2 linked regions of the Rhodothermus marinus genome follow. Each later gene encodes a partner of the first gene's protein in a complex. Links are inferred from orthologs where the notes say so. Each region holds a gene or a part of one and is shown in the gene's direction. Other genes may lie near its edges. The genes, in order: metK and groL.

What was found.
Region 2: the proteins of metK (region 1) and groL are in contact, whole or in part, in a cryo-EM structure (PDB 8P4O), measured with the Escherichia coli proteins. The link is inferred for Rhodothermus marinus from one-to-one orthologs.

The regions. Positions count from the first base shown.
Region 1 is NZ_AP019797.1:3,289,763-3,303,708, reverse strand. Bases 8,862-11,713 are described here. They hold metK (methionine adenosyltransferase), read left to right. Parts: upstream 8,862-9,630; coding sequence 9,631-10,797; downstream 10,798-11,713. Other genes in these bases: GYH26_RS14415 (T9SS type A sorting domain-containing protein), read left to right, coding at 10,887-11,713; GYH26_RS14425 (acyl carrier protein), read right to left, coding at 9,116-9,364; fabF (beta-ketoacyl-ACP synthase II), read right to left, coding at 8,862-9,075. In the rest of the region: cell division protein FtsA, read left to right, coding at 1-342; cell division protein FtsZ, read left to right, coding at 427-1,668; GYH26_RS14460 (outer membrane protein), read right to left, coding at 1,973-2,482; GYH26_RS14455 (hypothetical protein), read left to right, coding at 2,670-4,289; GYH26_RS14450 (hypothetical protein), read right to left, coding at 4,203-5,255; GYH26_RS14445 (MlaC/ttg2D family ABC transporter substrate-binding protein), read right to left, coding at 5,337-5,951; GYH26_RS14440 (TolC family protein), read right to left, coding at 5,990-7,396; GYH26_RS14435 (DUF721 domain-containing protein), read left to right, coding at 7,486-7,773; more of fabF, read right to left, coding at 7,777-8,861; more of GYH26_RS14415, read left to right, coding at 11,714-13,682; GYH26_RS14410 (adenosylhomocysteinase), read left to right, coding at 13,765-13,946. UniProt on the Escherichia coli protein: Catalyzes the formation of S-adenosylmethionine (AdoMet) from methionine and ATP.
Region 2 is NZ_AP019797.1:2,425,907-2,442,164, reverse strand. Bases 4,954-7,939 are described here. They hold groL (chaperonin GroEL), read left to right. Parts: upstream 4,954-5,628; coding sequence 5,629-7,251; downstream 7,252-7,939. Other genes in these bases: dnaE (DNA polymerase III subunit alpha), read right to left, coding at 7,748-7,939; groES (co-chaperone GroES), read left to right, coding at 5,228-5,545; GYH26_RS10510 (DUF2085 domain-containing protein), read right to left, coding at 4,954-5,009. Also shown: GYH26_RS10535 (RsmE family RNA methyltransferase), read right to left, coding at 1-645; GYH26_RS10530 (BamA/OMP85 family outer membrane protein), read right to left, coding at 650-2,236; mutY (A/G-specific adenine glycosylase), read left to right, coding at 2,235-3,386; GYH26_RS10520 (hypothetical protein), read left to right, coding at 3,535-4,023; GYH26_RS10515 (hypothetical protein), read right to left, coding at 4,006-4,500; more of GYH26_RS10510, read right to left, coding at 4,542-4,953; more of dnaE, read right to left, coding at 7,940-11,305; GYH26_RS10490 (hypothetical protein), read left to right, coding at 11,442-12,083; GYH26_RS10485 (histone H1), read left to right, coding at 12,183-12,359; GYH26_RS10480 (DUF3078 domain-containing protein), read left to right, coding at 12,456-13,334; GYH26_RS10475 (tetratricopeptide repeat protein), read left to right, coding at 13,351-15,513; GYH26_RS10470 (type IX secretion system plug protein domain-containing protein), read left to right, coding at 15,579-16,258.

The DNA.
Region 1 (13,946 bases):
ATCAAGCGGAGCGGGTATGCGCGGCATCTGGCGGCCGGTGTGGTGCTCACCGGCGGCGGCGCGCTCATTCCGGGCACGGCCGAACTGGCGGCCGACGTGCTCGGCATGGAAGCCCGGATCGGTTCGCCCATGGGGATTTCGGGCGGCATGGTGGCCGAGGTGAGCGATCCGAAGTTTTCCACGGCCGTGGGGCTGGTCCTCTACGGCCTGCGACCCGAACTGATCGGGTCGCCCGGTCTGAGCCAGGAGGTCCACGCCCGGAGTGCTGGCGAATCGATGCCGGGTGAAATGCTGTTGCGCAAGATCGCCAGCCGCATGAAGGCCTGGTTCAACGAACTGTAGTCGGGGCACGATGGCGACGGGGATGCTCGCCCCGGCGCCTGAGGAATAAACAAGCTGAACCACAACCAAAAATTGAGGGGAGTCATGGAACAGTCCATCAGTTCGCGCTTCGCGTTCGACGACTCGGCGCATCCGGAAGCGAAGATCTGTGTCGTCGGGATCGGCGGTGGTGGCGGCAACGCCATCAACAACATGCTGGAGCGGGGCATCCAGGGTGTCGATTTCATCGCGATCAACACGGATGCCCAGGCGCTGGCCGCCAACAAGGCGCCCGTGAAGATTCAGGTCGGACGCAATCTGACCAAGGGCCTGGGTGCCGGCGCCCGACCTGCCGTCGGCGCGCAGGCTGTCGAGGAAAGCCGTGAGGAGATCGAACAGGCGCTCAAAGGCTATGACATGGTCTTCATCACGGCCGGCATGGGCGGCGGCACGGGTACCGGCGGTGCGCCCGTGGTGGCCGCCATCGCCCGGAAGCTGGGCATCCTGACGGTGGCCATCGTCACGAAACCCTTCGAGTGCGAGGGGCCCAAGCGCATGAAGGCCGCCCTCGACGGTATTGCCCTGCTCAAGGAAAACGTCGATACGCTGATCGTCATCCCGAACGAGCGCCTGCTCGACATTTCCGACGAGAATACCACGCTGCTGGAAGCTTTTGCGAAGGCCGACGAGGTGCTCTACAACGCCACGCGCGGCATCAGCGATCTGATCACCGTGCACGGCCTGATCAACCTAGACTTCGCCGATGTGAAGACTACCATGCAGAACGGGGGCACGGCGATCATGGGCTCGGCGGTGGCCTCGGGCGAGAACCGGGCCGAAAAGGCGGCCATTGCGGCCATTTCGAGCCCGCTGCTGGACGGGCTATCGATCGCCGGAGCCCGGAACGTGCTGGTCAACATCACGGCCGGCCGGTCGCTGGGTATCCGGGAGGCCACCACGGCCGTTCGTATCATCCAGCAGGAAGCCGGCGAGGACGTGGAGGTCATCTTCGGTACGGTGATCGACGATAACATGGGCGACGATCTGCGCGTGACGGTCATCGCCACCGGCTTCGACCGCGAGCAGCGGCCGGAGACGGTGGGACGTCGCCGGACCGTCCCGCTCGAGCCCGAAGACCCGTACATCAACTACAAAGGCGAGGAGAATCTGAAGCGGCTCGACACGCCGGCTTTCGAACGGCGCGTCATTCCGGGCACGACGCCGGCCGAAGGGGAACGCCTGGGAAACATCCGCCGGCTGCAGGCGGACGAACTCCGGGAGCGGGGCGAACGTATCCGGAAGGACAATCCGGACACGCCGGCTTTTTTGCGCAAGATGCTGGACTGATGCGGCCGCGTGATCGGTCGCCTCGCCCGCGACATCGGTGACATACAGATGACACCGACGTTTCCGAGATTGCCCGTGCATTGCGGTGGCCGAGGCCGGGCCGGACCCGGACGGCCAGCCCGACGGGTGGCGGGTGCGCAGCACCCCACCACCGGACCGACGAGCACGGTCCGTACACTGCAGGTTGCCCCGACCTGCAGGGGTTGTGGTTCAGCGGGCGGCCGATGAGGCTGCTAACAGAAAAGGGCCGCGTCCAGTCAGACGCGGCCCTTTCTGGTTTTGCTCCGAAACGATCCGTTTAGGCTCAGGGCCCGAATTTGAACAGCAACCCGCCGGCGATCGTCACCAGATCGACATCGCCCAGGACGGTAACCTGCGCCTGTACGAAGGGCCGAATCGGACCAACGCCGAAGCGGGCACCGCCGATCAGATTGATGCCGGTGTCGGTATCGCTGGCGCTGAATTCGCCGAAGTCGCCCAGGTCGGCACTGACCGACGTACGAGCAATACCCAGGCCGGCCCCCACATAGGGCGTAAAGACAAGACCCGGCCCGAAGCCCAGCAGGGCATTCAGACCCAGTTGCCAGAACGTTACATTTTCTTCCATGAAGTAGTAGTCGAACGTGGCCTGGAAGTCGATGGGCAGGACCATGACGCCCAGCCGGGCATCGACGCCCACAAAGGCCTCTTCTACATCTCCCCCGATGTCATAACCGACGCGGGGACCCAGTTCAAACGTAACCGGCGAGGGGACCTGCGCCTTTGCAGCGGTCACAAAAAAGAGGGCGGTCAGCAGTAAAGCTGCGTGTCTCATGGCGATGGTACGGTTTGGTTTTAGATAACGGGATCGCTGTTTCGAGAAGAAAGGATTGTGCCGTATTTTCCGGGAACGGCGCTGAATGCGCCTTAAGATACAATGCACGTGTTGAAACGGCAAGCGCCCGGATAACGAATTTGTAACCTTGAAGCCAAACATTTTTTCTGTCATTATTTCTAAAGCTTTGGCTATCGGGCTCCTGATCTTGCTCGGAATATCCGGACTTTCAGGCGTAAGGGCCCAGACGTGGGGGCTGGTGTGGCGGCTTCCGGACGACACGGTGCAGGCACTGCACCAGTGGCAGCACATCCGACAGACTGGCGCCGAAGCGCTGCGGCTGGAGACGGATTCGGTGCCGGCGTGGTTGCTGACGGCGGCCGACTCGCTGGGGCTTGCGCTTTTCGTTGAGCTACCGATCACGGAAGAGCCGGCCCGGCAACTTCGACGGCGTTGGCCTGAAGCCCGGGAAATGCTGCGCAGGCTGCTGGCGCAGATTGCCGGGCACCCCTCGGTGCGGGCCGTCGGGCTGGCCCGGCTGGCCGACACGGCCGATCCGGAAGCCTGCGCCTACTTCGAGTCGCTGCGGGATGACGTGCGACGGGCGCGTCCGGACCTGCAGGTGTACTACGAGACGCGCTTCATCGAGGGCGATCGGTGCGGGAAGGCGGTGGATTTTGTGCTGCTGGACGCGCGCGATGCCGCAGATCCCCTGCAACTGCTCCGGCGCTGGCAGCAGGCGCATCCGACGGTGCCTGTCGGACTCGGGCGGCTGGGCACCTGGGTCCGGGCCGATACGCTCCGTGGCCTGCGCGTGCCGCACTCGCCCGAATGGCAGGCGCGCTATCTGGAGCATCATCTGAACCGTCTGCAGGGGGCTTTTGAGGGGTGGGTGTTCGTCTACCGCTGGCAGGATGTCGAGCGTCGGCGGCCAGCGCTGCACCTGGATCGCCCGTTTGTGGAAGCCTATGGCCTGCACGATCAGCAGGGGCGGGCGCGACCGGCGCTTGATGTGGTGCGTGGCGTATTTGCGGGAACGCAAACGGTCTTTGCCTTTCCGGCCGGGCGTTCTCCGTCGGATTCCTGGCCCTGGGCGGTGCTGGTCGGATGGGTGCCGATCGTACTGCTGGTGCTGAGCTACCGGCTCTCGCCGCTGTTTCGGTTGCTGGGAGCGCGTTACTTCCGGGCACACGGCTTCTATGCCGAGGCTGTGCAGTACGGCCGTGATCTTCCGACGGGGGCGCTGAGCGTGCTGGGACTGGCCGAAGGGGTGGCGCTGGGCGTCACGCTGGCCGTCACGGCCGCGATGCTTCGGGAAAGTCCGGCCGCCGCCTGGCTGGTCGGACTGCTTCCGCCGGAACTGGCAACGCCGATCGTTGAAGCTGTTCGGACGCCCTCTGTGCTGCTCCTCGTGGTGCCGGGGAGTCTCGTGCTGCTGGGAGGCTGGGCGCTGGGGGTGCGACTGCTCAGCCGATGGGGACGGCGCACCGGCTTCGTGCAGGCCTGGACGCTGGCGCACATGCCCCGGTGGCCGCTCTTTTTGTTGATGATCGCCGCGCTCAGCCTGAAGCCGGATGCCGGGACCGGGCACGTCCTGCTGGCGCTATGGCTGCTCGTGGAAGGCTGGGCGCTGGTGCGAACGCTCCGCGACGTGGCGCAGGTGGTGGCAGGACCGGGCTGGCTGCGTGCGGTGCTGGCCGTGCTGCACCCCGGATGCTGGCTACTCCTTGCCGTGCTGTTCGGGCTGAGCCGGGGGCTCTACACCGGCCATACCGTCATGCTCTGGCATCTGCTCACCGTCCGGTAGCGGGATCGTTTCGGGCGTGCGGGTCAGCTCCGCCCAGACTTTTTCGGCAAAGGCATAAAACGGCTGCTTCTGGTGCAGCCAGCCGAAGTGCAGGGCAAAGGGCGTCACTTCCATGTAGTCGCCGCGTCCCGGCAGGCGCGTCAACAGGTTCAGCAGCAACCGGCGCAGAAACGGCGATGGAATCCCGCGAAGCGAATACACAAAGCGGTCCGTGTAGTAGCGGCAGGTTACCCGGTTGAAGTCGGGGTCGTGGGAGGTCAGGTCGTCGATGTAATCCAGTTGCGGGCTGTTCTGGCCGGCAAACCAGGGGAAAACGGGCAGGTTCAGCCGACTCATGGCCATGGCGAGGCTCCACTCACAGGATTCCTCGCTGCGGCCTTCGTGGAGGCGGCTGCGGAAGTGCGTCTCGTGGCGGCGGGCGAGAAACTCCGAGGCCAGTTCGCAGACGGTGCGCGTCAGCGTCGCATCCTGCGCGTAGATCATTCCGGCCTGCACGCGCGGCAGATAGGTCAGGCCGAAGCGGCGCAGCGTCCGGCGCCGGCGATCCAGCAGCACATCGAGTACCACGCCGAGGCCTTTGGGGCCGCCGAAAAAGAAGTCGGCACGCTCCAGGCCGGTGGCCGTGAACGGAAAGGCCGCAAGTTGTTGCCAGAGCGGATCGGGATTGCGGCACCAGATCATGTCGGCATCGACGAACAGGCACCGGTCGAAGGGCATGAACCGGTGTAGATGGTGTTTGAAACCGACGATGGAGCGATGCGCCTCGGGCAGCGGCGCGATCACCTGAAAGAGTCGATCCAGCCCGTGCCGTTCCAGCAGCGCCCGGTGCTCGTCCGGACAGAAAAGCGCCACCGGCCGGTTCGGGTCGTGCCGCCGCAGCGTGATTACCGAAGCCACCGCATGGCGCACGTAGCGCTCGGCGCCATAGGTGTGCAGTACGTATCCCTCCTGAAGCGGACCGGCCATTACGTTAAGGTTAAGACCCGGGGTCTCAACCCAACGATACGAAAGGCGCCGGGTTTTCGGCAAAGATTTGAAATTTTCGTTTTACGAAGAACTGGAGCGGGCCAGCTGGGCCTGCTTTTTCCGGAGGCTGTTCATGAGCGCGTCGAAGCCCCGCTTGCGGATCACGCTCTGGAAGGAGCGGGCGTAGCCTTCGACGGTGCTCACCTCGTCGATGATGATGTCGTAGGCCTTCCACTGGCCGTCGCGGCGCGTGAACAGATAGACCACCTGCGTGGGCGTTTCCTTGTAGGTGACGGTGGTAACGACGCGGGCGCTGTCGCCCTGCACCTCGACGCGGTCGTAGCGCACGCGGGCACGGTAGATGTCCAGGTCCGAGAGCGACTGCTCGCGCACGATGTCGCTGAAGACCTCGACGAACTCCTGTCGCTGCGCGGGGGTCAGGTCGTTCCAGAAGGGACCCAGTGCCAGCCGGCCCATCGTCTCGAAGTCGACGACGCCGTTGATCAGGTCTTTGAGCTGCTCGCGGCGTTCGGACGTCAGCGGACCGGCGTCGAGCAGCGCTTTGATCTGGCGGTCGCGCGACTCCAGCAGTTGGCGGAGTTTCTGCGCTTCGGGACTGGACTGCGCCCGGGCAACGGAAAAGCTACCGAGCAGCAGGCCGATCAGCAGCAGCACGAGAAGTTTCGGGGTGTTCATTATCGCAGCAGGTTGTTGGCGAATCAGGTGTTGCGAATTTATTCAACAAGCGTGCCGCGCCGCACGTTCAGGTCGAGCACACCGACGGCGCGTTGCAGGCGCAGCACGGCCCGGTTGTAATTGTAGACAGCTTCGTAGTACCGCGCCTGCAGTTCGAGGTTTTCACGGACGGCCCGCACGAGGTTTTCGGTGTCGCCGAGGTCCAGGTCGAAGTTGATCTGTTCGGTGCGCAGCCATTCCTTGCTGATGGTCAGGGCCCGGTCGCGGGCTTCCAGCGCCGCCTGTGCGATCCGGACGTTGCGGTAGGCTTCTTCGACTTCGAAGCGCACGAGCTGGCGGGCGGCTTCCAGCTGGTAGGCCACTTCGTTGCGCTGGGCGCGGGCCTGCTCGACGCGGGCGCGCGTCTGGCCGAAGTTCAGGTTCAGCCGGAAGCCGAGCCCGGCCCGCAGGCTTTCGCCCAGGTAGGGATCGCTGATGTACGGATTGGGCTGGCGGTAGCGGCCGGCCGTGTAGGTCCAGCGGCCGGAGATGCCCAGGAACAGCTTCGGGTAGTAGTCCGAGCGGGCCACATCCACGAGGGCTTCGCGGGCGGCCAGTCCGGCCCGGGCCTGCTGGATCTCTGGGCGGTTGGCTTCGGCCAGTTCCAGGTAGGTTTCCAGTGGCTGGAGCGTGAACGAAAGGGGCGCCAGCGGCCCTTCGGCCGGGTCGATCACCACGCTATCGGGCAGCAGGAGCTGACGGGCCAGCGCCGAGCGGGCGATCCGGTGGCGCTCTTCGGCTTCGACGACACGCTGCAGGTACTCCTGCTCGGTGATGCGGAGCTGAAACAGGTCGGCGTCGTCCACCGTGGGGTCGCCTTCCTGCAGCAGACGGTTCACCTCTTCCTTGGCGCGGTCCAGGATTTCGCCGGTTTCGCGGGCCAGACGGAGCAGCGCTTCGGTGAGCTGAAGGCTGAAGTACAGCTCGCCGGTGCGGGCAGCCACTTCCAGCGCTTTCTGGCGCGTGCCGGCGGCCTCGACCTCGGTGCCGTAGCGGGCGGCCCGGATCTGGCCGCTGAGTTCGCCCCAGGTCCACAGCGGCTGGATGAGCTGGATTTCGAGCTGGTTGAACGGCCGCACGTTGCGCCAGTCGTTGCGCACCTCGGGATTCAGGTACAGGGCTTCGGTGGAAAAGGTGTTGTTTTCAGGGATCTTGAGGCCCGGCCCCACAGCGTGGGCGGTCTGGAGCTGAAACTGCGTCAGGAAGCGGCTGGCGCGGGCCTGATCGTAGCGGGCTTCGGCGAAATCCTGTCGGGCTTCGACGGCCTGCAGGTCGGGGCTGACTTCGAGCGCGCGTTGCAGCGTCTGAATCAGCGTCAGACGGAGCGTGTCGGCCGACTGCGCCCGGGCTTCGAGCAGTCCCGGGCCCAGGGTCAGCAACCACGCGCAGAGCAGCAAGGGACGCATACGGCAAACTCGGATTTTTTGCATTTTCGACTGGACAGAATCCATGCGGGCGGCTACCTTATTGCAAAAACTCTTCCCCGCACCCGCCTATGCTATCCGGACCACAGCCGCTGGGACAAATTTTAAAAGAAGTCATCGAACGATGGGGGCTGCGCGGGCGCATCGACGCCGTGCACATCATCGAAACCTGGGCGGCGCTGGCCGGCCCCCGGATCAATCGGGTGACGGATTCGGCCTGGGTGCGCGATCGCAAACTCTACGTGCGCCTGACCTCGGCGGCCTGGCGCCATACGCTGCACCTGCAGCGGGAGCAGTGGCGCGCCCGCCTGAACGAAGCGCTGGGCGCGCCGCTGATCGACGAAATCGTCTTCAAGTAACGGCTATGCTTCGTAGCGGCCGAAAGCCACGGCCGTGTTGTGCCCGCCGAAACCGAAGGCGTTGCTGATCGCCACACGTACGGGGCGCTGCTGCGGCGCGTTGAACGTGTAGTTCAGGTCGCATTCGGGATCGGGGTGCTCGAAGTTGATGGTGGGCGGTACGGTCTGGTGTACGATGGCCAGGATCGTGGCGATGGCCTCGACGGCGCCGGCCGCGCCCAGCAGGTGGCCCGTCATGCTCTTCGTTGAGGACACGTTCATCCGGTAGGCGTGCTCGCCGAAGACGCGCTTGATCGCCTTCGTTTCGGCCACGTCGCCCAGTGGGGTGGACGTGCCGTGCATATTGATGTAGTCAACGTCTTCGGGCCGGAGGTTCGCGTCGCGCAGCAGGGCCTGCATGGCCAGGACCGCCCCTTCGCCTTCGGGATCCGGGGCGGTGATGTGGTGGGCGTCGGCCGACATGCCGATGCCGAGCACCTCGGCGTAGATGCGGGCGCCGCGTCGGCGCGCGTGCTCCAGCTCTTCGAGCACCAGCGCCCCGGCGCCTTCGCCCATGACGAACCCGTCGCGGGTGGCGTCGAAGGGACGGCTGGCCCGGGCCGGGTCGTCGTTGCGGGTGGAGAGCGCCTTCATCGCGTTGAAGCCGCCCAGTGCCATTTCGGTGATGGGCGCCTCGCTGCCACCGCAGAGCACCACGTCGGCCATGCCCCGCTGAATGAGCAGAAAAGCGTCGCCGAGGTTGTGGTTGGCCGTGGCGCAGGCGGAGACGACGGCGTAGTTGGGGCCGCGGAAGCCGTAGCGGATGGCCAGGTGACCGGCCGAGATGTCGGGAATGAGCATCGGAATGAACAGCGGCGAGATGAAGCGCGCGCCCCGCTGCAGATACTGGGCGGTCTGCTCCTGAAACACCTGCATGCCGCCGATCCCGCTGCCGAAGACCACCCCGATCCGGTCTTTTTCCGAAGCGGCGAGCTTTTCGGGATCCAGTCCGGCATCCCGGAGCGCCTCGTCGGTGGCCACCAGCGCGTACTGGGCGAAGGGGTCCAGGCGCCGGGCCGTTTTGCGGTCCATGTAGTCCAGCGGATCGAACCCCTTCAGTTCGCAGGCGAAGTGCGTATCGAACGGGGTAGGATCGAAGCGGGTGATGGGGGCCGCCCCGCTTTTGCCCTGCAGCAGCGCTTCCCAGAAGTCCGGGACGTTCAGCCCGATGGGCGTCAGGGCGCCCATGCCCGTGACCACAACGCGTCGTCGCTGTGCCATGATCGTTTCCGGTTCGGACAGGTACAGAAAAGCCCGGCGCATCGCGCAATCGGGTGCCGCCGGGCTCGGAACAGAGGCTCGATCAGGCCTGGCCGATCTTTTCCTTCAGGTACTTGATCGCGTCGCCCACCGTCACAATCTTCTCCGCCTCTTCGTCGGGGATCGTGATGTCGAATTCTTTTTCAAATTCCATGATGAGTTCGACCGTGTCGAGCGAGTCGGCCCCGAGGTCGTTCGTGAAGGAAGCCTCCGGCGTGATGTCGGCCTCGTCGACGCCGAGCTTCTCCACGATGATGGCTTTCACCTTGGCTTCGATGTCGTTGGTGGCCATAGTGCTACGCCTCCTTGGTTGATCCGCGGTTTTGCTGTCGAGAGTGTGCGGGCCGAGGCCCGTAGCTCGTAAATCATCCCAAAATACAACACCACGGCTTGCGGGGCAACGTGGTGCTGCAGACGAAGCCCGCCAACGTGCAACCTTATCAAGGGGTTCCGTGGAATCGTTCTTCACATAAAGCGTTGAACCCTGTAAGCAAACGGGGCGTTAACGGCTCGCTTTAAAAAGAATTTGGCTGCAGCTAAACCTTTGAGGGAGCTTCGATGGCCTACCTGTTTACTTCCGAGTCGGTCTCCGAAGGGCATCCGGACAAGATCGCCGATCAGATCTCGGATGCCATTCTGGACGCGATGCTGGCGCAGGACCCGCACAGCCGCGTGGCCGTGGAGACGCTGGTGACCACCGGACTGGTGGTGCTTTCCGGGGAAGTCTACACGCGCGCGCACGTCGACGTGCAGCAGATCGCCCGGGACGTCATCCGCGAAATCGGCTACACGGATCCGCGGCTTCGCTTCGATGCCGACAGCTGCGGCGTGCTCTCCAGCATCCACGAGCAGAGCCCGGACATCCGTCAGGGTGTCGATGGGGCGCCCACCGGCGAGCAGGGCGCGGGCGATCAGGGCATGATGTTCGGTTACGCCTGCCGCGAGACGCCCGAGCTGATGCCGTTGCCGATCATGCTGGCGCATCGGCTCGTGCGTGAGCTGGCCCGCATCCGCAAGGAAGAGCCACACCTGATGCCGTATCTGCGCCCGGATGCTAAAAGCCAGGTGACGGTCGAGTACGAGGACGACCGACGCACACCCCGGCGCATCCACACGGTGGTCGTCTCGACCCAGCACGCCGAAGACGTCACGCAGGAGCGCATTCGCGAAGACATCCGGGAGATTCTGCTGCCGCGCGTGCTCCCGCCCGAGCTGGTGGACGACCGGCTTATCCTGCATGTGAACCCGACCGGCCGCTTCGTCATCGGTGGGCCGCACGGCGACACGGGGCTGACCGGCCGCAAGATCATCGTGGACACCTACGGCGGCAAAGGGGCGCATGGCGGTGGGGCCTTCAGCGGCAAGGACCCGTCCAAGGTGGACCGCTCGGGTGCCTACGCCGCCCGCTACGTGGCCAAAAACATCGTGGGCGCCGGACTCGCCGACGAGGTGGAGGTGCAGATTGCCTATGCGATCGGTCTGGCCGAGCCGGTCTCGATCGACGTGAACACGTTCGGCACGGGCGTCGTGCCCGATGCAGTGCTGGTGGAGGCCGTGCGCGAGGTCTTCGATCTGCGGCCGGCCGCGATCATCCGGGATCTGGATCTGCTCAAGCCGCGCTATCGGGCCACGGCCGCCTACGGCCACTTCGGACGTCCGGAGTTTCCGTGGGAGGCGCTCGACCGCGTCGAAGAACTCAAGCAGGCCGTTTCACGCTATGCCTGACAAAGCCGGCACAGGCTTTTCGAGGGGCCGCTGCGAGGCGGCCCTTTTTTTGTTACCTTTTGCCTGAACCGAAGTGCACGGGCTTTTCGATGAACGGCCGGTTCCGGGCGATTGTACTGATCGCGTTGCTGGTGGAGGCGGGCGTCTCCGGATTGCAGGCGCAACCCCGGCGCGAGGTGTTGCAGGCTCCGGCCACGAAGGCGACTCCCGAAGGACGCATCGATCCGACTACGGGACGCTGGCAGGCGCGCTACCGCGTGCGCACCCCGGTGGCCTGGCAGGGAAGCGCAGATGCCACCGCCCGCGCCTATCTCCGCATGGAGGCGGTGCGTTTCGGCTGGCGGCAGCCCGACCGCACGCTGGCCGTGGACCGCGTGCGCACCACGCCCTACGCCATGCACGTACGCTTCCGCCAGACGCTGGCCGGCCTTCCCGTCTACGGGCGCTACGTGCAGGTCAACCTGAACCGCCAGGGCCGGCCTACGCTGGTGCTCAGCGGCTACGACCCCCGGCTGGAGGCCTACGCCGCCCGTTTTGATCCGACGCCACGGCTTTCGGCAACCGCGGCGCTGAACGAAGCGCGGCGCCGCCTGGCGCAGCCCGAGGCACCGACGACCACGCCGGAGCTGGTCGTATGGCCCGCGGAGCCGCCACGCCTGGCCTGGCACTTCGTGCTCTGGCCGCAGGATCGGCCCGACGAGTGGGCCGTGCTGGTCGATGCCCGCAGCGGCGAGTTGCTGCACGTGCGAAGTCAGGCCGTCCAGGAGCGGCCTGCGAAGGCGACCCGGGCAAAGGCGACGGCAGCGTGGACGCCTACCGCACCGTTGCCGGTGGGACTGGTCGCGGGTGAGGGGATGGTGTTCGATCCCGATCCGCTGGCGACGGCAGGCGTCCCCTACGGCGGCGCCTACGCCGACAACGACGACGCCGACACGCCCGAGCTGAACGCCGAGCGGCTGGTCGTCACGCTTCCCGACATCACGCAGGGCGGGGATGGCCTCTACCGGCTCGAGGGTCCTTACGTGCGCATCACCGGCGACATTCCGGGCATTGCCGACACGCCCTACGACCCACCGGCCGAGGCTACGCCCGATGCCTTCCGGTATACCCGCGCTGACGACCACTTCGAGGCCGTCATGGCCTACTACCAAATCGACCGCAGCCAGCGCTATGTGCAGCAGCTCGATCTGGGCACGGCGGTGCTGGCCACGCCGATCCGGGTGAACCCGCACGGCTTCGGCCAGCAGGACAACTCGCAATTCTATCCCTCGCAGAACGCGATCGTTTTCGGCGATGGTGGCGTGGACGATGCCGAGGACGCCACGGTGATCTGGCACGAGTACATGCACGCGCTGCTGGAGGACGCAGCGCCGGGTTTACTCGGCGACAACGAAGGGCGCGCGCTCCACGAAGGGTGGGCCGACTACTGGGCGGCCTCCTATGTGCGCGGATTGGTCGAAGCCGGTCTGGTGCGCCGCACGGACTGGGACTTCGTCTTTCGCTGGGACAGCGGCGACGGGACGATCTGGGAAGGACGGCACATCGCCTTCACCGGGCGCTACCCGGAAGACACGAACTGCGATCGGGAGGACACGCCCCGCCAGTCCTGCAACATCTACGAAGACGGGCTGCTCTGGACGACCGTGCTCATGGAGATTCAGAACGTGCTCGGAAAGGCCGTCACCGACCGGCTGGCGATGGCCGCCGCGCTGTATCTGAGTCCGCCGGCCACGTTCCGGGATGCGGCGCAGGCGCTCCTGCAGGCCGACATGGACTATTACGACGGGGCGCACCTGGCCGTGCTGATCGACCGGCTGGGCGCCCGCGGGCTGGTCGATCCGGACGCCATTCGGCTGGTGGTGCGCCACGATCCGAACCAGGATGTGCGCATTGAGACCGACCATCTAATGCTGCAGGTGGTGGCCGTCGCCCGGGGCGACTCGGTGGTGCGCGTGCAGGCCTTCTACGAGCAGGCCGGGCAATTCGTCCCGACGGCCCTGTTTCAACCTGTCAACGACACGCTCTTCGAGGGACAAATTCCCTGGGACGGCGTGCCGGGGCGGTTCCGGTACTACCTGGAGGCCGAGACGGCCGGCGGCTGGGTACTCCGCCAGCCGCTTCAGGCCCCGGTGCAGACCTACGAGGTGGACGTGGGGCGTGTGGCGACGGCCGACGTGCTGCAGGTGGCACGGGCCGGCTCCGGTTGGCGACAGGGAGGCGCCGCCTGGACCGTGGATGGGCGATTGGAAGGCTACACGACGCTGGTGCTGTTGCCCGTGTCGCTGGCCACCAATGCCGATCGACTGCGGCTGCACCTGACGCATCGGTTCAATTTCGGAATGACTTGCGAGGGCTATCTGGAAAGTTCGGCCGACGGCGGCCGCACCTGGGAAGTGCTGTTGCCTGAAAGCGGCGGCACCCCGAAGCGTCCCTTTGGCGCGGCGAGTCCGCCCGAGGGCATGCAGCACACGTTCGATCTCTCGGAGGCGGCGGGTAGCCAGCAGTGGCTGCGGTTTACCTTTGGCTGCACGGCGGCCGATCCAAGTGCCTTCTGGACGATCGAAAAACTGGAGCTGGAGCAGGCCACGCGCGATCCCGCGCTGCGCACGCGCCACGCGACGCAACTGCTGGCGCCTTTCCCGAATCCGTTCCGCCGGCAGGCTTCGATTCCCTTCACGCTGGACGCCGTCCGGCATGTGCGGCTGGTCGTCTATGACCTGCTGGGACGCGAGGTGGCCCGGCTCGTGGATGCCACGCTGTCGGCAGGCAGCCACGTGGCCATGTTCCGTCCGGAAGGACTGGCCGCTGGCATGTACCTGATCCGGCTGGAGGCGGACGGGCGGGTTCAGACGCGCTCCGTTCTGTTTCTTCCGGAACGACCGTGAAGTTCGGACAAATTGCGACCGAAGCCGCGGCTGAGGCGTAAGAGGCTGGCCGAAAACGAATTCACTCAAAGCATTCGGGACGATGGACTACAAGGAAGGAGCCTACAAGGTGCGGGATCTGAGCCTGGCCGAAGCGGGCCGGAAGCGGATCGAGTGGGCCGAAAGCCGTATGCCCGTGCTCATGCACCTGCGCGAGCGTTACAGCAAGACGCAGCCGTTCAAAGGCTACAAAATCGCCGGCTGTCTGCACGTGACCAAGGAGAC
Region 2 (16,258 bases), 860 kb from region 1 along the record:
GCCCAGCGACACCGTCTGGAAGCCGGCCGCTTCGGCCTGAAGGACTTCGTCGTTGGTGAAGCCACCTTCAGGACCGACGAGCACGAGCGCATCGCCGATCGGCTGGCGAAGCAGTTCGTGCAGGGGACGACGGGGGCGGTCGGGCTGCTCGTGACAGAGCAGGCGAAGCGCGGCCGGATCGTGCAGCACCTCCGCGAACGGTCGGGGTGCATGCAGCAGGGGCAGGCGGCTACGTCCACACTGTTTCATTGCGGCGATGAGCAGGCGGCGGGCCCGCTCCAGACGAAAGTGCGTGCGCTCGGTGCGGGCCGTCAGCAGCGGCACGATGGCCGAAACGCCCAGCTCGACGGCTTTTTCCAGGAAGGTTTCGAAGCGGGCGGTCTGCTTGAGCAGCGCCAGCCCGACGGTCAGGTGGTAGGGCGGCTCGCCGACGTCGCGGCGCGTTTCCAGCACACGGCCCCACACGCCGTGGCGGTCCACCTGCTCCAGGCACAGACGGTACCAGCCGCCCGCGCCGTCCACGACGATCACTTCATCGCCCGGACGGTGGCGCAACACACGCACGGCGTGGTGGGCCTCGTCTTCGGGCAACCGGACCCACTCGTCGCGGAAGGCCTCCGGAGGCGCGTAGAAGGTGGTGATCATGGAATTACAGGGCAAACACCAGTTGCAGATGAAGCCGGCCGTCCAGCAGCGGCTCGTCCGGGTTCAGCGCGTAGCTCAGGTTGAGCAGCCCCGCGCCGGTCTGAAGCTGAAGGCCCAGTCCGTAGCCCGGATGCCAGTCCGCGCGGGAAGGCGTACCGGGCAGGGGCGGGGTGGCTACGTAGCCCAGATCCAGAAACCCAAAAATAAAAGTCGGCGGTGTTAACAGGTAGCGGATTTCGGCCAGCAGGCGGACGGTCCGGTGACCCACAAACTGCTCCTCATTGTAGCCGCGCAGCGAGCGGGCGCCGCCCAGGCGATAGAGATCCGCCACGTCGTACCGATCGGCGCGGAGCAGGGCCAGCTCGCCGCCGCCGACGAGCACGAGTCGGTCGGCCAGGGGGCTGTAGAGGCGCAGCGTGGCTTCAAGACGATCCTGGCGAATGCGCTCACGAGCCCGGCTTGTGTCACCGTCGGCTACCTGAAGGGAGCTTCGGATTTTGCGGCCGCGCTCGGCCCGGACCGTCAGCGTCAGCCCCTGGCGCGGTGCGAGCGGGTGATCCAGTTGCTCCCAGCGCAGCCCAACGCCAAACAGCGTGGCCATCCCCCGGGTGATGCGCTGCTGTCCACCTTCCAGGCGCAGGCCGGCGGGACCGGGGCGGGTGGTCTCGCGCCGCAAGGATCCTGTTAGCTGCAGGCCGGACGGAAAGCGGTAGCCCAGCACCAGCCGGAAATCCTGACGGTTGTAGGTGGAATCCTGCTGGCGTCCGGCAAAACCCAGCCGGAGCGAAAAGGCAGTGCCCAGCAGGAACGGATCGGCGACCTCCAGCCGAAAGCGACTGACGCGGCCGGGCAGCCGCTCCAACTGCACGTCCAGTTCGCGGCCTTCGCCGAAAAGATGGCGAAGCTGCAGGTGGCCGCTGCCCACCAAGCCCCCGGCACCTGCGCCGGGTGGCTGGTAGCCCAGCACCAGGTCGAACGACCCGGGCGAGGCTTCTTCCAGTGGAAAGACCAGCGCGGCCGTGGTGTCGCCGCTCAGGTACAGCTCCGGCGGATCGACGCGGCGAAACAGGCCCGTGGCGGCCAGTCGCTCTGCCATGAGCTCCGGATTGAAAGTGCGTAGCCTGCGGCCGATCTGCAGGTTCAGCATCCGGGCGACAAAGTCCGGACGAGTGCGTCGGGTGCCCCGCAGCACAATGCGGTCCAGGTACAGGCGGGGTCCGGGTTCCACGACAAGGGCCAGCAGCAACCGATCAGGATGGGCGGGATCCTGGTCGAGCTGGCGAATGATGACACGGGCCAGCGGATAGCCCGCCTCCGCATAGCGACGGGCGATGGCTTCCAGTCCGGCCTGCAGTCGCTCGGCGGTCAGCCGATCCCCTGGCCGGAACGGCAGCGTGGCCTGCACTACGTTAGCCGAGAGCGGTCCGCTGTCGAGGATACGGATGGTACCCAGCCTGAACGAAGCAGCGGCCTGGGACACACTGTCGGAAAGTGGGAGGGACTGAGCGTAAAGCAGTCGGCTCGTGCCGAACCCGACCAGCAGGCCGACGTACACCAGGCACCTGCCTGCAAACCGCCGGAAGTTGTCCATGAGCCGCCGCGCTTCGTCCAGGTCGTATCTGGGCCGTCTGACGCCCGCCCTTCGCGAGACGTTTCACGGGCTGATTGACTGGTATCGCCGGCACGCGCGCGATCTGCCCTGGCGGCGCACGCGGGACCCCTACCGCATCTGGGTGGCAGAGGTGATGCTGCAGCAGACGCGCGTCGACCAGGCCGGCCCGTACTACGAGCGCTTCCTCAGCGCCTTTCCCACCGTCGAAGCGCTGGCGGCCGCTTCGCTCGACGACGTGCTGCGCTGCTGGGAGGGGCTGGGCTATTACGCGCGGGCCCGCAACCTGCACCGGGCAGCACGCCAGCTCGTCGCGGAGCATGGCGGCCGGTTGCCGACCACCTACGAGGCGCTGCGTCGGTTGCCGGGCGTCGGACCCTATACGGCGGCCGCCGTGGCTTCCATCGCCTTCGGGGAGCCTCGCGCCGTGCTCGACGGCAACGTGATCCGGGTGCTGACGCGCGTGCTGGCCGTGGCGGACGACGCCAGGGCCTCGGCCACGCGTCGGGCGCTGCAGGAGGTGGCCGACGCGCTGATCTCGGCCGAGGAGCCCGGGACGTTCAACCAGGCGCTGATGGAACTGGGGGCCACCGTCTGTACGCCCGTGCAGCCGCGTTGCAGCGAGTGTCCGCTCCGTGAGGTGTGCCGGGCGTGGGCAATGGGCGATCCGATGGCCTTTCCGGTGCAGACGCCGCGCGCTCCGGTGCCGCATTACGAAGTGGCCCTGGGGCTACTGTTCAACGAAGAAGGTGCCGTGCTCATCCAGCGCCGGCCGGAAGACGGGCTGCTGGGCGGGCTGTGGGAGTTTCCGGGGGGCAAGCGCGAGCCGGGCGAGTCGCTCGAAGCCGCCTGCGCCCGCGAGTTGCATGAAGAACTGGGCGTGCGCGTGGCGGTGGGGCCCTGTCTGGCCACGGTGCGCCATGCCTATACCCACTTCCGAGTGACGCTGTATGCATTCCCCTGCACGCTTCTGGAAGGCATGCCGCGCTCCCGGGCCGGATTGCCGCTACGCTGGGTGCCGCTGAACGAACTGGACCACTACGCATTTCCCCGCGCCAACCGCCGCCTGATCGAACTGCTCAAGCAGCGCCGCCTCCAGCCCGATCTTTTCGGACAGCATCCTGTGCGGTAAAATGGGATCGTCGATTCGCAGGTGCAGGGTATATGGATGGCCGATCGGGACACCTGTAGCCATGCGGTTCGCCTTTTTCCGGTAAGAGCATGCAACCATTGGCGAACGGTTTAGTATGCTTTTGCTGTAGCGCAGCCCGAGCGGAGTGATGAACCTGCTGGAAATCCTTCTGTTGATTTTTATCACGTACGGCCTGCTGGCCGCAGGGCGCAAGAAGACAAAAAAGCGGCCGGTACAGACGGCCCCGCCACGCGATCCGGCCCTGGAGGAGGCGTTGCGTGAGATTCGCGAAGCCCTGCGCTGGCCGGAGCCCGAGACGAAGCGGGAAGCGCGGGCGTCCGCGGACGAGGAGTTTCACAGCCTGGAGCAGACGCGCACGCTGGAAAGTCGGAAGCCCGAATTTCGCAGCCTGGAGGCGCCTCCGCTGGAGACTTCGTTCAGCAGCGTGCCGGAACCCGACGAAAGTCCCCTGTCGGACGCCGAGCCCGCCCGGGGTCAGGAACGGGCGCGTTTCTGGCTCGGACGCCTGCGGCAGCGCGAGGGCGTCCGCGAGGCCATCGTGCTGGCCGAACTGCTGGGACCGCCCCGGGCGCGGCGTCCCTGGCGGCCCCGGATCGGCTCAGATCACCTCGGATGAAGCCGACGCGTCTTCTTCGCTCGGGCCTTTCTTGAACGTGGCGGCCCCGATGACGCCGCCGATCAGTCCGATCAGGCCGCCGATTACCGCGCCGATCAGCAGACCGAGCGGGCCGGTTAACATGCGGACGACACGCACGGTCATTTCCGCCTGTTCGGGCGGCATCTGGCTCAACTGGCCGCTGGCCTCCATGGCGGCGATCGGGTCGGGCAGCACGCCGATGCGGATCAGCAGAATGCTCAGCACGCCACTGGTCAGGGCGGCCACAATGCCAGCCAGGAGGCCCATCACGGCACCCTGGCCACCGGGAAGCGTCACCCGGTAGGTGTTCGTGTAATGCCAGACGGCCAGCATCCCGGCTCCGATGTACAGCAGGCAGGCCAGGCAGCCGCCAACGACCGGAATCTGGGCAATCAGCACGTTGGCGATGCCTACGACCGCACCGCCCAGCAGGATGGAAGGGAGCTTCTCTTGCATAAGCCGTTATCTGTTTGGTTGATGAACAGTTGCACAAAAGATCAGGCCGGACAGGGTTGGGTTTTCCGGGGCGCATAGCGCAGCGTTGCTGCGAGGAGCAGTCCGGCTCCCAGCCCGAACCAGAGGCCGGTGAGCGTGCGACTGAGTGGCGTGTTGTGCCAGAGGTGCACCAGCTGCAGGCTCCAGTCCAGCGCCGGAGGCAAGAGCGCCCCGCTCAGTATCAGGGGCGCCCGCCGGTAAATCCACCATGCTCCGGCGCCAAGCAGTGGAAGTAGCAGCGATCCCAGAAAAAGGCCGGTATAGATCCCGTAGCAGCGCTGGCAGACGGCCAGCTGAACCCCGTCGATCCAGAACGAACGGTCGGGCAGTTGGTGACACACCGGCGCAAAGGCCGCCATGAGCAACGTCCGCACTGAGGGCGGCACGAACGGCGGCAGCGAGACCAGCAGCAGAAGCAGACCGGTGACGCCGGCCGCCAGCAGGGGAACGCGGGACGATTGTAACGCCATGGTTATAAAATTGAAGGATAAACCCTGTGTCCTTTAAAGCTACACATTCTGGCCGTTCTATGCCAGTTTGTTTTGAGATTTCTTCACGGACGGCAGGAACTCGCCCGAAAAACGATCGGTTGAAGGCTTAGCACTCTCGAAATGAGAGTGCTAACAAATCTTGATCAATCCTTAAAAAATCTGATCGGGGTTGCTTCATCCACCAACCGTAAAAAACCATGGAGGTGCGCGATATGGCGAAGGTTAAAATTAAGCCGCTGAGCGATCGGGTGGTGATCAAGCCGGAGCCGCCGGAGGAGAAGACCGAAAGCGGTCTGTACATTCCGGACACGGCCAAGGAGAAACCGCAGCGGGGTACGGTGATCGCCGTCGGTCCCGGGCGTGTGGAGAACGGGACCAAGATCGAGATGAGCGTGAAGGAGGGCGACAAGGTGCTTTACGGCAAGTATGCCGGCACCGAGATCACGATCGACGGCGAGGAGTACCTCATCATGCGGGAGACCGACATCCTGGGCATCATCGAAGAGGAGAAGTAAGCGCTGCGAGTCGTTCGTGGCGCTTTTTTCGTGACCCGTGGTCCGGAAACCGGTGAGCTGAAAACAAACCTGGAGGGAAAACTATGGCTGCGAAGCAGATTACGTTCAATTCGGATGCGCGCATGGCGCTGAAGCGGGGCGTCGACAAGCTGGCCGATGCTGTAAAGGTGACGCTGGGGCCGAAGGGCCGCAACGTGATCATCGAGAAGAAGTTTGGCGCCCCGACCGTCACGAAGGACGGCGTGACGGTGGCCAAGGAAATCGAGCTGGAGGACAAGCTGGAGAACGTCGGTGCCCAGATGGTCAAGGAGGTCGCCTCGAAGACGAGCGATGTGGCGGGTGACGGTACGACGACGGCGACCGTCCTGGCTCAGGCCATCCTGACGGCCGGTCTGAAGAGCGTCACGGCCGGTGCGAACCCGATGGACCTGAAGCGGGGCATCGACAAGGCCGTGGAGGTGGTCGTGGCCGAGCTGCGCAAGATGAGCCAGGAGGTGCAGGACAAGAACCGCATTGCGCAGGTGGCCACGATCTCGGCCAACGGCGACAAGGCCATCGGGCAGCTCATCGCCGACGCGTTCGAGAAGGTCGGCAAGGACGGCGTCATCACGGTCGAGGAGGCCAAGGGCACCGAGACGACGCTCGAGGTCGTCGAGGGTATGCAGTTCGACCGGGGGTACCTCTCGCCCTACTTCGTGACGAACCCCGACACGATGGAGGCCGTCCTGGAGGACGCCTACATCCTGATTCATGACAAGAAGATCTCGGCGATGAAGGACCTGCTGCCGATTCTGGAGAAGGTGGTCCAGACCGGCCGGCCGCTCCTGATCATCGCCGAGGATGTGGAGGGCGAGGCGCTGGCGACCCTGGTCGTCAACAAGCTGCGCGGCGTGCTGAAGGTGGCGGCCGTCAAGGCGCCGGGCTTCGGCGATCGCCGCAAGGCCATGCTGGAAGACATCGCCATCCTGACCGGCGGTACGGTTATCTCTGAGGAGAAGGGTTACCGGCTGGAGAACGCCACGCTGGACTACCTGGGCCAGGCCGAGCGGATCATCGTCGACAAGGACAACACGACGATCGTCGGCGGCAAGGGCGATCCGGCTCAGATCAAGGCCCGCGCCAACCAGATCCGGCAGCAGATCGAGGAGACCACCAGCGACTACGACCGCGAGAAGCTGCAGGAGCGGTTGGCGAAGCTGGCCGGTGGCGTGGCGGTGCTGAAGATCGGTGCGGCCACCGAGCCCGAAATGAAGGAGAAGAAGGCCCGCGTCGAGGACGCGCTGCACGCGACGCGTGCCGCCGTCGAAGAGGGCATCGTGCCGGGTGGTGGTGTGGCCTACATCCGGGCCATTGCGGCGCTCGACAAGGTCGAGGTGGAAAACGAGGACCAGAAGATCGGCGTGCAGATCGTCCAGCGGGCGCTGGAAGAGCCGCTCCGGCAGATTGCTGCGAACGCGGGCTGGGAAGGCTCGATCGTCGTCCAGCGCGTCAAGGAAGGTCAGGGCGACTTCGGCTTCAACGCCCAGACCGAAGAGTTCGGTAACCTGCTGGAGCAGGGCGTGATCGACCCGACGAAGGTCGCGCGCACGGCGCTGGAGAACGCCGCCTCGGTGGCCGGCCTGCTGCTGACCACGGAGGCCGTCGTGGCCGAAAAGCCGGAGAAGGAAAAGGCTGCGGCGCCGAGCCCCGGCGACATGGACTTCTAAGCGCGCCCTGACACACCCCCGCAACCCCGAAGCGGGGCTGCCACACCGGCAGCCCCGCTTTTTTGTTGCCGATGATGTCCCACAAAATACTGGAGCGAACCAACTACGCGCGCCTGTGGTCAGGCACGAAGCGAAGGGCTTTTCTGCGTAGCGCCACTCTGGATGGCGCCGCCGTGCACAGAAGTTATCCAAAAAAAATAGTTTCAAAGAAGTTCGCGATTTCGACCTGTAACCCTTTATAGCGTTTCGGTGAGGTTTATAGTTTGAAGCACGACCAACGCGCTCGTAGTCAGGCACGGAGCGAAGCGAAGTGCCGTTTCAGGTAACGCCACTTCGGCTGGCGCCTTCGTGGCTTACTACAAACGCGTGCATCTGACATGCAACGCAAAGCACTGGCTTAGCAGATCTCCCCCTCGTTTTTCGGATAAGTTCTAGTCAGGCACGGAGCGCAGCGAAGTGCCGTCGCGTGCTACCGGCGCTTGTGTGTGCAGTGCGTTCACGAGCGCACCGGAGCCGACAGGCGGCGGCTTTCCAGGCGAATCGCCTCGGCACCGAAGAGGCGCAGCGTCTGCTGCATCAGCGTATCGTTGAGCTCGACCAGGCAGCGCCGGCTCAGCAGCCGCTGGCGGCCGCCCGGCAGCTCGGGGCTGAGCAGGTCGAAGTACAGTTTGCAGCGACCCGTGTGCTCGCGGCAGAGCGCGTGGAAGCGGTCGAGTTGTTCGGGCCGCACCTGTTCCAGATCGAGCTGCACCACCAGCGCCTCGACCAGTTCGTCGCGCACCTTCCACATGGGCCACAGTTCGTCCACCAGGATCTTGACGCTTCCGCCACGCACTTCCACCTGGCCTTCGACCAGCACGACGGCGTCCACTTCCAGGTAGGGCATGACGCGCTCCAGCACCGAGGAGAAGATGACCAGCTCGCCCTGACCGGTGAAGTCTTCGATCGAGGCAAAGGCGAGCGGCCGGCCGTTGCGCCCGATCCGCCGCTGCACCTCGGTGATGATGCCGCAGATGCGGTGGCGCGGGCGTGCGGGACGGTACGCATGGCCGTTCGCCGTTCCGTTTGCGTGTCCGTTGGCCGAGCCGTTGCGGGGCACGTCCGCCTCCTCCAGCGTGCGCGACAGCTCGGCCAGCGTGGTGGTGGCAAAGGCATTGACCTCGGCGCGATAGGCTTCGAGCGGGTGCCCCGTCACGTAAAAGCCGATCAGCTCGCGTTCTTCCTTCAGGCAGCGGGCGCGCGACCAGGGCGGCACCACCGGCAGGTTGGGCGGCGGCAGGGCCGTGCGCGTGCCGCTTTCGCCAAAGAGCGAGGCCTGTCCGGCCATCCGGTCGGCCTGTACTTTCTGGGCATACTGCACGGCCAGGTCGATCGCCTCGACGAGCTGGGCCCGGTGCCCTTCCAGTTCGTCGAGCGCACCGGCGCGCGCCAGCGACTCGAGCACCTTTTTGTTGACGACGCGCAGGTCCAGGTGGCGCACCAGATCGAAGATGGTCTGAAACGGGCCGTGCTTTTCGCGGACTTTGAGAATGGCCTCGATGGCGCCCAGCCCCACGCCCTTGATGGCACCCAGACCGAAGCGAATGCGACCGTCTTCGACGGTGAAGTGCGCCTGGCTCCGGTTGATCGAGGGCGGCAACAGCTCCAGCCCCATGCGGCGGGCTTCGTCGAGCACCACGGCCAGCTTTTTCGTGTCGCCCATTTCGCTGGTCATCGCCGCCGCCATGAACTCGGCCGGGTAGTTGGCCTTCAGATAGGCCGTCTGATAGGCCACGATGGAGTAGGCCGCCGAGTGCGACTTGTTGAACCCGTACCCGGCAAACTTCTCCATCATGTCGAAAATTTCGTCGGCTTTTTCGGTAGAAATGCCGTGCAGACGCGCCGCCCCTTCGCGGAAGATTTCACGCTGGCGTTTCATTTCTTCAGCCCGCTTCTTTCCCATAGCCCGGCGTAGCAGGTCGGCCTGGCCGAGGGTGTAGCCGGCGATGACGCGGGCCATTTCCATAACCTGTTCCTGGTAGACCGGAATGCCGTAGGTGTTTTTCAGGACGGGTTCGAGCAGGGGATGGGGGTACTCGACGGGTTCGAGGCCGTGCTTGCGGGCGATGTAGTTGGGGATCAGATCCATGGGGCCCGGCCGGTAGAGCGCGTTCATCGCGATCAGGTCGTCGATCGACGTGGGCTTGAGCTTGCGCATCCATTCGCGCATGCCCTCGGATTCAAACTGGAAGATGGCGACCGTCTCGCCGCGCTGGAACAGCTCGAACGTCTTCGGATCGTCGAGCGGGATCTGATCCAGGTCGATCTCAACGCCGTGGTTTTCTTTGATGAGCTGGAGCGCGTCGTTCAGGATGGTGAGCGTCTTCAGCCCGAGGAAATCCATTTTGAGGAGCCCGAACTCCTCGATCCACTTGCCGTCGTACTGGGTGGTGACCGTGTCGTTGTCTTTGCCTTTGGCGACGGCCACGGGCACGTAGTCGCTCACGCGGCCGGGCGCGATGATGACGCCGGCCGCATGCACGCCGGTGTGGCGCACCGAGCCTTCGAGCACCTCGGCATAGTGGAGCAGTTTGCGGATCTGGGGATCGTTGCTTTCCTTGAGGGCGCGGAGTTCGGGCACCTCTTCGTAGGCCTGGGCCAGCGTGACCTTGGGCCCGTCGGGGATGAGCTTGGCGATGCGGTCGGCTTCGGCCAGCGGGATCCCCAGCACGCGGGCCACGTCGCGAATGGCCATCTTGGCGCCCATCGTGCCGAAGGTGATGATCTGGCAGACGTTCTCCCGGCCGTACTTCTGCACGACGTAGTCGATGACCTTGCCGCGGCCGCGGTCGTCGAAGTCGATGTCGATGTCGGGCATCGAGACGCGCTCGGGGTTCAGGAAGCGCTCGAAGAGCAGGTCGTACTTGAGCGGGTCGATGTTCGTGATGCCCAGGCAGTAGGCCACGGCGCTACCGGCCGCCGAACCGCGTCCGGGACCGACGCGCACGCCGAGCCGACGGGCGGCCGTGGTGAAGTCCTGCACGATCAGGAAGTAGCCGGCAAAGCCCATCTTCTTGATAATGGCCAATTCGTGCTCCAGCCGCTCGACCACGTCGTGCGGGAGCGGATCGCCGTAGCGACGGCGGGCCCCCTCGAAGACCAGATCCCGCAGGTAGGCATCCATGTCGCCGTTGTACTCGGGCGGGATCGGGTAATGCGGCATGAGCAGCTTGCCGGTGGGAAGCTGGAAGCGGCATTTGTCGGCCACCTCGCCGGTGTTGGCCATCATCTCGTCGACCAGGCGCGGCTCGATGTCGGACAGCAGCGCCTGGCGCATCTCGGCCGGACTTTTCAGGTAGAACTGGTCGTTGTCGAAGCGCAGCCGGCTCGGATCCGACATGTCCTTGCCCGTCTGCAGGCAGAGCAGCACGTCGTGCGGTTCGAAGTCGGTGCGATCGACGTAGTGCACGTCGTTCGTCGCGATCACCTTGACGCCGTATTCCTGCGCCCACCGGAGCAGAATGGCATTGACTTTCTTCTGCTCGGGCAGCCCGTGATCCTGAATCTCGATGTAATAGTCCTCGCCGAACAGCTCCAGATACCACTCGAAAAGTTTGCGGGCGGCCTCTTCGCCTTTGTGCAGGATCGTCTGCGGAATCTCGCCCTGCAGGCAGCAGGTGGTGGCGATCAGCCCTTCGTGGTATTGCGTCAGCAGCTCGTGGTCGATACGGGGCTTGTAATAGTAACCCTCCAGGTAGGAGAGCGAGGAGAGCTTGATCAGGTTGCGGTAGCCGGTTTCGTTTTTGGCGAGCAGCACCTGATGGTAGCGGGTGCGCTCGTTGCGGTCGTGGCGACTGGCGGGCGTCAGGTAAAACTCACAGCCGATGATCGGCTGGATGCCGATCTTTTCGGCGGTGCGATAGAACTCCGGCACGCCGAACAGATTGCCGTGGTCGGTGATGGCGACGGCTTCGATCTCGTATTCGGCAGCCCGTTCCAGCAGTGTCTGAATGCGGGCGGCGCCGTCAAGGAGCGAATACTGGGTGTGGCAGTGCAGATGGCTGAAGCGATGCATAGGGGCTTGCGTGAACGGGTTGGCGGACCACCGGCTGCTGTAAGGAACGAAGTGGCTCGCTCGGATTCAAGAGCCGGAAGGCGAATCTTTGAGGCAAATGGAGACGTTGAGGAGGAAGCCGAATCAGGTAATGATCATGCGCATCGGTATTCTGTACCTGGACGATCGTCATCTGGAAGATCTACTGCTGGTGCAGCGGCTGGCGCGGGTGCTGAAGCAGCTTCCCGCACCGATGGTGCTGGTGCACGGCAGCGGCGGACGGGCCGAGCAGCTGCTGGAGGCCGAGGGCTACATGCCTGAACGCCGGGAGGGGGTGCTGGTGGTCCGGAGTGCGCACGAACGCGGGCTGGTCGAACGCGGCATCCGGGAAACGAATCAGCGGCTGGTGGCCGGCCTGAACGAACTCTTGATTCCGGCCGTGGGCATTCAGGGAAGCGATCGCGGCCTGCTCCGGCGCACGGCCTCCGGCGCGTTGCAGGTGGGACGTACGGCGTGGCTGGCGCAGCTGCTCCGGCAGGGCGTCTGGCCCGTCGTGTCCACGCTGGTGGCCACGGAAACCGAGCAGATCGTCGAGGCAGCGGCGGCCGAGGTGCTGGGCGCGCTGGCCGGAGGCTGCATGTCGGAGGTCGTAATCGCACTGCTGCGCAATGAACTCGAAGAACCTATAGGTAAAGTGCTTAAAAATAAGCGCATTGATTTCTGGATCGGACAACTGGAGGAACTTCCGGAAGCGGTGAAACGGGGAGTTTTTCAGGGAAACAACGCGCTTTCTTCTTGACACAGTACGAGCCGTGTGTTAAGTTGGGACACAAATAACACCGCACTCATGCACGCATGGGTGCTCGTTCCCTGAAACCAAAACCGAAGGAGGTCCCCTATGAGCCGCTTCGATCAACTCCGCGATCTTGTCCTGGGCCTGGAGCAGGATTTCAAAAAGTTCTACGAAAAGGGCAACAAGGCCGCCGGCACGCGCATCCGTAAGGCGATGCAGGAACTGAAAAAGCTGGCGCAGGAGATCCGCGTAGAAGTTCAGGAGAAAAAGAAGGCCATGTAACGGATGCGCCTTTCCTTTTGTACTGTTGCTTCGTAAAAAGGCTATGCTTCGAGCATAGCCTTTTTTGTTGGATACAGGTGCAGGAGGTGTTCAGATATGTTTCTTAAAAACAGGTGGATAATTTTTCTTGTCGTCGGGCTGATCTCAGGGAATGCACTGGCTCAGGAGGCCGATACGGCGCAGGTTGTCTGGAAGAAAAGCCTGAGCACGCGCCTTTCGGCCACGCAGGCGGCTTTCAGCAACTGGGCCGAGGGTGGTCTGAACGCGCTGGCGCTCTCGGGCGCCGTCAACGGTACGTTCGAGCGGATTTCGCCGTCGTGGCGGCAGCTCTACGACGTGCGGTTGACGCTGGGCGTGGTCAAACAGGACACGCTGGAGCTGCGCAAGGCCGAAGACCTGATCCGGCTGGCCGCCTCGCTCCAGTACCGGGGCGACGGCTTTTTCAGCCTGTTCAACCCAACGATGTCGGCCGATCTGCGCACGCAGTTCGCTCCGGGCTACAATTACACCAAGAATCCGTTCGGCGACGGGCGGAAGCCTCCGGTCAAGGTGTCGGATCTGCTCTCGCCGGCCATTCTCAACCAGGCGCTGGGTCTCACCTATCAGCCGGACGGCTGGTTTCGGCAGCGGCTGGGCGTGGGCGCCAAGGAAACGATCGTGCTGATCGAGCGCCTGCGCACGCTCTATGGCCTGGAGCCGGACCAGGCCGTGCGCTTCGAGGTGGGCGTCGAGTCGCGCACGGAGCTGGACCGGGAGCTGTTCGAAAACGTGCGGCTGAAGTCGCGCCTGGGGCTTTTTGCGGCCTTCAACAAGCCGGACCTGCCCGACATGCTCTGGGAAAATCTGCTGGAGATGCAGGTCAATAGCTGGCTGGGCACCAGCCTGGAAGTGGTGGCGCTCTACGATCGCGACGTGAGCAGCGAAGTCCAGCTCAAGGAGGTGTTCTCGCTGGGAATCACGATCAAGTTGCTCTGAGCGGACATCCATGTAAATGCCGCGCGGGCAAGCGCAGGGGATTGCAGGCTGCGGCCTGGTCTATGCCGGGTTGGGCGTAGCGCTCTGGCCACTGCCTGTGCTGGGGCTGCTGCACGTGGAGTCGGCCGCGCTGGTGGCGCTGGTGGCCTTTTTCGTGGCGGGCTGGTGGGCATGGGGGCATTTCAGGCGGGGTGGTCGTCTGGCGGACGTGTTGCACCGGCAGCTCCTTTTGCTCCTGATTCCCTGGGTCCTGCTTTCGCTGACGGTGCTCTGGCGGCCCAACTGCGATTACCTTCGCGGCCTGGTGTTTTTCCTGCTGTTTCCGCCCGCAAGTGTCGTGCTGGCCGTGGCGCTGGCCGAGGCGCTGCACGGTGCGGGCGTGCAGCACGGCCGCCGCTGGCTGGTCGGGATCGGGCTGGGTCTGTGCACGTTGCCGGTCGCCTACGATCTGCTACTTCATCCGCAGCTCTACACGTACAACCACGTCTTCGGGGGCGTGCTCGGGCCGCTCTACGACGAAGATCCGGCGCTGCGTCCGGGGCTGTTGAGTTTCCGGGCGCTGACGTTGCTCTGGGCCCTGTGGCTGGCGCTGGTGGCCCGTTTTCACCGGACGCCCCGGTTGCTCCGGCCCGGATGGTGGCCGGCGCTGGGGGGCGTCACGTCGTTGCTGGGCGCCTTTTACCTGCTGGCCGTGCCGCTGGGGTTCAACACGTCCACGGCCGCGTTGAAGCGCGCGCTGCCCGGTCGCGCCGTGCAGGGGGCGGTAACGCTGCACTACGATCCTCGGTGGCTGACGCCGGAGGAAGCGGAGCTGCGGGCGCTTCGGGCCGCCTACGACTACGAGCGGCTGGCCCGGCGTCTGGGCATTGCGGCGCCCGAGCCCGTACAGGTGTTCGTCTTTGGCGATCCGGAGCAGCGCGCTCGATTGACCGGGGCGCGTTACACGAGCGTGGCGTTGGTCTGGCTGGAAAGGCCGCAGGTGCATCTGCTGCTGGATCGCTTCGATCGGAGCATTACGCACGAGCTGGCGCATGTGCTCGTGCGCGGCTGGGGGATTCCCCGGCTGGGCATTTCGCCACGGATCGGCCTGGTCGAGGGGCTGGCGGTGGCCGTAGAGCCGCCGGACGGACGGCCGACGCCGCACGAGCAGGCGGCCGTGGCCGCCACGCTGGCCCGGGATCGCAACGCATCGCTTACCGAGCAGGTGGCGGCACTGCTCAGCCCCTGGAGGTTCTGGACGAGCCGCAGTGCCGTGGCCTACACGCTGACCGGCTCGTTCGTGCGCTATCTGCTCGATCGCTACGGGCCGGAACCGCTGCGTCAGGTGTACGGAGGGTGGTCGTTTCGGGCGGCTTACGGCCGCACGCGCGACAGCCTGCTGGCCGACTGGGAACGGTTCCTTTTCCGCATACCCTATGTGGACCGCAGCGCCTACGCGTTCATGAAGCGGCGCTTTGGTGTGCTGTCGCTGTTCGAGCGACGCTGCCCGCACTACGTGCCGGCGCACGCGCGCCTGTACGAGGCGGCCCGTTGGGCGCTCGTGCGGGGCGACACGCTCCGGGCCGAGGCGTTGCTGACACAGGCGCTTCGCCAGAAGCCCGACTTTCTTCCGGCGCTGGAGCGCTGGGCGCATCTGCAGTTGCTCCGGGGCCGTGCCGATACGGTCCGGGTGCGGCTGGCCGGAGCCGACACGACGCAGGCGCTGCGCCTTCGGCTGCACCGGGCCGACGCGCTGGCGCTTACCGGGGCGGTCGATTCGGCGCGGGCGTCGTATCGAACGCTCTACCGCGCCTGGCCGTCGTACGATCTGAGCGGACGCGGTGCCCTTGCGCTGCGCTACGCGGTGACGGCCCGGCCGGATTCGCTCCGGCACCTGCTGCGCCGGCTCGAAAATCCCCGGGAGCGCTGCAACATCGGCCTGCTGAACGTATCTTGGGCGCAGGCGCTACCGCCGGGCTGGGACGCGACGCTCCGCCGGGCGGTGCAGTGGTGGCGGCTGGGGTGCGTGGATGATTCTCTGAACGCGATCGCAGACGGTCGGGCGCTGGTCGCTTCTTTACGGCAGGCCGGCGCTTTCAATGCGGCCGCCTGCGTGCAGGAGACGATCGCATGGCTTACATGGCTGCGCAACGCATATCCGGAGCACCGCTCGGTCTGCTGTGCCTACTGTGCCTGGTGATGGCCTGCGCGGGCGCTCGCGAAAGTGGCCGGCAACCATCGCGTGCCGCACAACGTCCGGCGCCGATGGTCTCGACGGTGGGGCCTGAGCTGCAATCCGACGCCGAGGCGGTGGGGCAGGTCCAGCTCTACCGGGGCGACGACGAGCGGCAATGGCCGATCCTGCTGCTGGGCGGTCGCGACGTGCTGACGCTCCGGTTCGATCTGCTGAGCGAACGAGGACGGCCGCTTTCGATCTACTTCTACCATGCCGATCACGCGTGGCGGCGCGACCTGATGCCCATCGAGTATCTCGACGCATTTGCGCGGGACGACCTGACCGACTATGCGCCGTCGGAGCACACGGCCATTCCCTACCAGCATTACGTCTATCGCTTCCCCAACCAGAACATCCGCTTTCGTCTGAGCGGCAACTACATCCTGCGCGTCACCGAGCAGGGACAGGAAGAGGCCGTGCTGTTCGAACGTCCCTTTTTTGTGGTGGAGGGACGCACGCGGGTGGAGGTCAGTCCGGCAAATTTCCCGGGCACGCAGGCTTTCCCGTCGGTGCAGTTGCTGGCCCGCTTCCGACCGCCGGACGAGCTGGCCGGGGCCGTGTTCGACTACGTGGTCTGCTTTGCCCGCAACGGCGCTTTCGAAGCGATGCGCTGCAGTCGCCGGGCGTTGCTGGACGAGCAGCCAGTGCTGAGCTTTCTGCTGGAGGAGCCGTTTCCGCCGGAGCCGGCCGACTACCTGCTGGACCTGAG